Hyalangium ruber: one gene and its partner. The protein of the gene in region 1 binds, or shares a complex with, the protein of each later gene. Links are inferred from orthologs where the notes say so. Each region holds a gene or a part of one and is shown in the gene's direction. Other genes may lie near its edges.

What was found.
Region 2: rpmG (region 1) and rplL share a complex: the UniProt entries of both Escherichia coli proteins name them as parts of the 50S ribosomal subunit. The link is inferred for Hyalangium ruber from one-to-one orthologs.

The regions. Positions count from the first base shown.
Region 1 is NZ_JAXIVS010000001.1:849,754-852,900, reverse strand. What follows is about bases 169-2,983. They hold rpmG (50S ribosomal protein L33), read left to right. Parts: upstream 169-1,401; coding sequence 1,402-1,566; downstream 1,567-2,983. Other genes in these bases: SYV04_RS03450 (DUF1826 domain-containing protein), read left to right, coding at 2,807-2,983; zigA (zinc metallochaperone GTPase ZigA), read left to right, coding at 1,563-2,807; SYV04_RS03465 (ABC transporter ATP-binding protein), read right to left, coding at 169-736. Also shown: SYV04_RS03470 (DUF3526 domain-containing protein), read right to left, coding at 1-21; more of SYV04_RS03465, read right to left, coding at 32-168; more of SYV04_RS03450, read left to right, coding at 2,984-3,147.
Region 2 is NZ_JAXIVS010000012.1:310,765-313,504, reverse strand. It holds rplL (50S ribosomal protein L7/L12), read left to right. Parts: upstream 1-1,050; coding sequence 1,051-1,431; downstream 1,432-2,740. Other genes in the region: rpoB (DNA-directed RNA polymerase subunit beta), read left to right, coding at 1,609-2,740; rplJ (50S ribosomal protein L10), read left to right, coding at 436-957; rplA (50S ribosomal protein L1), read left to right, coding at 1-56. UniProt on the Escherichia coli protein: The binding site for several of the GTPase factors involved in protein synthesis (IF-2, EF-Tu, EF-G and RF3). Is thus essential for accurate translation.

The DNA.
Region 1 (3,147 bases):
GCGTGCGATGGTGAAGATCATTCGGGAGCCCTCACCCACGCATGTGCCGCAAGTAGAGCTGCTCGAGCTCGGCATGCCCCAGCTCTCGCGTGGGTCGGGTCTCCACCAGGCTCCCGGCTTTCATGATGCCCACACGCGTGCCGGACTCCTTGGCCCGGAACAGATCATGCGTGGCCATCATCACCGTCATCCCCTGCCCACTCAGCGCGCGCAGTAGGTCCGACAGCTCGTTCGAAGCCAGCGGGTCCAGCCCGGAGGTGGGCTCGTCCAGGAGCAGCGCTTGAGCGCCCTTGGCCAGGGCGATGGCGATGCCCACCTTCTGCCTCATGCCTTTGGAGTAGGTGCCCACCGGTCGATCCATGGCCTCGGGCGCAAGCCCCGCCCGCGTGAGCCACTCCCCCAGGGTCTCCCTCGGGAGGTTCGGCTGGCCAGCCAGGGCACTGAAGTAGGCCAGGTTCTCCCGTCCCGTCAGCCGAGGGTAGAGCATCACCTGCTCGGGAACGTAGGCCACGCGGCGGCGTACCTCGGCGGCGTTGGCCCGCACCTCCAATCCGCCCACGCGCGCCTCTCCCGCCGTGGGCTCGATGAAGCCCAGGAAGAGGTTGAGGGTGGTGGTCTTCCCAGCGCCGTTGGCGCCCAGCAGGCAGAACACCTCACCTGGCTCGACCTTCAGATCGAGGCCCGCCAGCGCCAGGTGCTCGCCATAGCGCTTGGATAACCCCACTGCCTCAAGCATGGATTACGCCCCTGTCTTTCGGTGAAGGCGGATGGTAGATGCAATTGAGTTGCATGTAAAGAGCGACATCTGGGCTTGATCTGTTTTTGCAACCAGGTTACAGAAAATGGGTCTGATGCGTTCTCCTCTGCTCTCTCTCCAGCGTGCCTGCGCGGCGGCTCTCGCGGTGCTGTGGCTGATGTTGCCGCTGGTGGAGCTCCTCCACGCTGGTGAACACGCGCACCGCTACTGCGCCGAGCACCAGGTGTTCGAGGAGCTGGAGCTCGATGCGCCCAGTGCCCCGACCCCTGCTCAGGGGACCGAGCGTGGGGAGGGGGAGCGGCTCGAAAGCGCGGCGGAGCAGGGGGATGGGCACGAGCGGTGTCCCCTCGCATGGGCAGAGCCGCGGCGAGCCTGGTGTCCGAGCTGCGATATCCCGCTGCGGACTGGCGAGCCTCAGGAGCTCCGCACACTCGCAAGCGCGGCGTGGCATGGCTTTGCCATCCCGCTGCTGGCGCTGGCTCCTAAAGCGTCCCCGCCGAGCCGCTGAGTCTGCTTCGCCGCCACCCCGTAGGTGCCATGCCTTCGGGCAGCCAGGCGCCCGCGGCGGCGTGGCTCGCGCGGCTCACCCCCTGCTTGCTCCCCCCATTCACCGTGCGCGGCGACGCGCACCCGGAGTCACGACCATGCCCAAAGGCAACCGAACCATCATCCATCTCGTCTCCACCGCCGGCACCGGCTACTTCTACACAACGACGAAGAACAAGCGGAAGTCGCAGGACAAGCTCCAGTTCAAGAAGTACGACCCGCGCGTGCGCAAGCACGTGATGTTCGTGGAGGGCAAGCCATGAGTGGCCCCTCCGTGGATCGTCGCCTGCCCACCACCGTCCTCTCCGGTTTCCTGGGGGCCGGGAAGACGACGCTGCTCAACCACGTCCTCAACAACCGCGAGGGCCGGCGCGTCGCCGTCATCGTCAATGACATGAGCGAGGTGAACATCGACGCCCGGCTTGTCCAGGGAGGCGCTTCCCTCAGCCGGGTGGAGGAGAAGCTGGTGGAGCTGTCCAACGGCTGCATCTGCTGCACGCTCCGAGAGGATCTGCTCCAGGAGGTGGGGCGACTGGCCAGGGAAAACCGCTTCGACTATCTGCTCATCGAATCCACTGGCATCTCCGAGCCGTTGCCTGTCGCGGAGACGTTCACCTTCGCCGACGAGTCGGGGCGCAGCCTGTCGGAGGTGGCGCGGCTGGACACGATGGTGACGGTGGTGGACGCCTTCAACTTCCTCGATGACTGGGAGGGCGCGCAGGGGCTCGACGAGCGCGGCCTGGCCGCCGCCGAGGAGGACGAGCGGACCGTGGTGGACCTGCTGGTGGAGCAGGTGGAGTTCGCGGATGTCCTGGTGCTGAACAAGACGGACCTGGTCTCCTCCGAACGGCTCGCCGAGCTCCAGGGAATCCTGCGCAAGCTCAACCCGGAGGCGCGCCTGGTATTGGCGGAGCGTGGGCAGGTGCCGCTCTCGGAAGTGCTCGACACCCGCCGCTTCGACTTCGAGCGCGCGCGCCGGGCGCCGGGCTGGCTCAAGGAGCTGCGAGGCGAGCACGTGCCGGAGACGGAGGAGTACGGCATCCGCAGCTTCGTCTTCCGCAGCCGCCTGCCGCTGCACCCCCAGCGCTTCTGGGACTTCATCCATGGAAGCTGGAAGGGGGTGCTGCGCAGCAAGGGCTTCTTCTGGCTCGCCACGCGTATGGAAGTCACCGGCGTGTGGGCCCAGGCCGGTGGCGCGTGCAGCTTCGAGCCCGCGGGGCTGTGGTGGGCCGCGGTGCCGCGCGAGCAGTGGCCGGAGGAGCCGGAGGTCCGTGCCGAGATCGAGCGCGAGCTGGTGGGGCCCTACGCAGACAGGCGCCAGGAGATCGTCTTCATCACCCGAGATGCCGAACCGGAGGAGATCCGCCGCCAGCTCGAGGCATGCCTGCTGACCCCGAAGGAGCTCGAGCAGGGGCCAGAGGGTTGGAGGGAATGGGAGGACCCCTTCCCGGCCTGGGAGGTGATGCGGACGGACGAAGAGGCTACCGAGGAGCGGAGCGCGTGATGGAGACCGTTCTGCACTCGAGCGTCAGGGAGCCAGCGGTGTGGCAGGGCTCGCACGTCCTCGTCCGGCAGCCCGCGGAGCTCACGGAGATCTACCGCCAGGGGGTCAACCTGTGCGTGTGGCGACGGAGCCTGAGCCCCGCCCTGGGCCCATGGCTGGAGGAGGTCTGCTCCCGGTACACGCTCCATGTCGTCGAGCGGGTGGACGTGAAGCGCGCGGATCTGCGCTCGGCGCTCGCGGAGCTGCCTGACACGCAGGAGCGCGAGGCCTGGAGCGAGGAGCTGCACCTGCTGCTGCAGGTGTACGCGGATCTCTTCGAAGCTCGCTGGCTGGGCGTGCG
Region 2 (2,740 bases), on another replicon or contig:
CCATGGGGCCCGGCATCAAGATCGACACCACCGAGATCCTCGCCCGGCACCGCTAGCCAGGCAGGCGGCCGCTCATGGGTGGGCTTTTTGGGCCCGTCTGTCAGCGGCCGAACATTCTGTCGGTCGAAAAGACTGGATCTTTGCTGAAGCCGGGGGTATAGGCCCCCGGCTTTTGCAATTCGGGCGCCACGTCGTTAGACGGGGTTCCCAACCCTGGTCCATGACAGCAGGGACCGAGAAGGCGGCGCGTCACCCGTTGGCAACCGGGCAACCGGTCGGGAGCGCGGTGTCCTCCTCGGTTCAAACGACCGCGAGGTCAGCCCTGCCGAGACTTGGAGGTGCGGTGTGGTGCCTCTCGAAGGCTCCTCTCGCTCTGCCACTTGGCCCAGGCATCAAGCCCGCCACACGGTGGGCCTCGTAAGGAGGTGAGTCAAGGTGCAGAAGAGCGAGAAGGAAGAAATGATCAAGGAACTCAGCGAAAAGTTCCAGCGGGCTCAGACCGCGATCGTCGCTGAGTTTTCCAAGTTGGACGTGGAGACCGTGACCAAGCTTCGCCGGAAGTTCCGCGAGGGCAAGGTCGAGTACAAGGTCATCAAGAACACCCTCGCCAAGCGGGCGGCCAAGGGAACGTCGGTGGAGGTTATCTCCGGCGATTTCACGGGCCCGGTGGCGTTGGCCATCAGCTACGAAGACGTCGCGGCCCCGGCGAAGATCCTCACCGAGTTCATCAAGGACTTGGAGACGATCAAGATCCGGAGCGCGGTCGTTCAGGGCCGGAAGGTCGATGTCGAGGGCGTGAAGGCTCTGGCGAAGATGCCGGGTCTGCCGGAACTGCGTGCTCAGCTGCTGGGGATGTTGACCCAGCCGGCCGGCATGTTCGTCCGGACGCTGGCGGCTCCCGGTGCGCAGCTGGCGCGGGTCCTCCAGGCGAACGTCGACAAGGGCGAGTCCAAGTAAACGAATCGAGAAGCATTACCACTGTCAACCTCCGGCCTTTTCTCCCCTCAGGGGCCATGGCCGGTTAGATGAACCAAGAAGGAAGATTTCAAAATGGCTGCAGACATCAACGCGCTGATTGACCAGCTCTCCCAGCTCACCGTCATGGAGGCGGCGAACCTGGTGAAGGAGCTTGAGAAGAAGTGGGGCGTTTCCGCCGCTGCCGTCGCCGTCGCCGCTGGCCCGGCCGCTGGTGGCGCCGCCGCCGCTCCTGTCGAGGAGAAGACGGAGTTCACGATCGTTCTGGCCAACGCCGGCGCGAACAAGATCAACGTCATCAAGGAGATCCGCGCCATCACCGGCCTGGGCCTGAAGGAGGCCAAGGACCTGGTCGAGGGCGCTCCCAAGACGGTCAAGGAAGGCGTCAACAAGGACGACGCCAAGAAGATCAAGGACCAGCTCACCGCGGCTGGCGCCACCGTCGAGGTCAAGTAGTTCCCTCAGGCAGCGCCTGGTACCGAGAAATTCCAGGCGCTACCTGACCGGATGAGCAGGCCGGCGCTCCCTGAGAGGGGACGCCGGCTTTGCCCATTTGACGATTCCAAATTTCTCGACGCCGCCGCGCGTTACTGAAGTTTGCCCCGCCCGAGCAGCCCCGTCTCCGGAGAACGAATGCCGACGCAGATCCAGAACAACTTCCGCGTGCGGAAGACCTTCGCCAAGATCGCGAAGATCATCGACATTCCCAATCTTATCAACATCCAGAAGCAGTCCTACGAGAAGTTCCTCCAGGCCGACATCGCCCCGGAGAAGCGCGAGGACATCGGCCTTCAGGGTGTCTTCAAGTCGGTGTTTCCGATCCGCGACTTCAACGAGACGTCCTCGCTGGAGTTCGTCAGCTACCACCTGGAGAAGCCCAAGTACGACGTGGATGAGTGCCACCAGCGTGGCATGACCTACTCGGCGCCCATCAAGGTCGTCGTCCGCCTGGTCGTGTGGGACAAGGACGAGGAGACCGGCGCCCAGTCCATCCGCGACGTGAAGGAGCAGGAGGTCTACTTCGGCGAAATCCCGCTGATGACCCAGAACGGCACCTTCATCATCAACGGTACGGAGCGCGTGGTGGTGAGCCAGCTGCACCGCAGCCCTGGCGCCTTCTTCGACCACGACAAGGGCAAGAGCCACTCGTCGGGCAAGCTGCTCTACAACGCTCGCATCATCCCGTACCGCGGCTCGTGGATCGACTTCGAGTTCGACCACAAGGACGTGCTGTACGTGCGCATCGACCGGCGCCGCAAGCTGCCGGCCACGGTGCTCATCCGCGCCCTGGGCGCCGTGCAGGACACCGCCAAGAAGAACCCGCTGACGTTCGGGGGCTCCACCGAGGAGATCCTCAACTACTACTACGCCACCGAGACCATCTATCTCACCAGCAGCACTGACTTCGAGAAGTCGGTGGAGCTGGAGCTGCTGCCCGGTCAGCGCGCCACGCGCGACATCAAGACCAAGACGGGCGAGCTGATCGTCAAGAAGAACCGCAAGTTCACCCGCGCCGCCATCAAGAAGCTCGAGGCGGCGAAGATGAAGACGCTGCCCATCGACGCGGACGAGCTCTTCACCAAGGTGTCCGCCTACGACGTGGTGGACGAGAACACCGGCGAGGTCATCCTCGAGTGCAATGAGGAGGTCAGCCAGGACAAGGTGGACGATCTCCTCAAGCGCAACATCAAGGAGTTCAAGGTCCTGTTCATCGACAACCTCAACGTGGGTCCGTACCTGCGTGAGACGCTGATGATGGACAAGA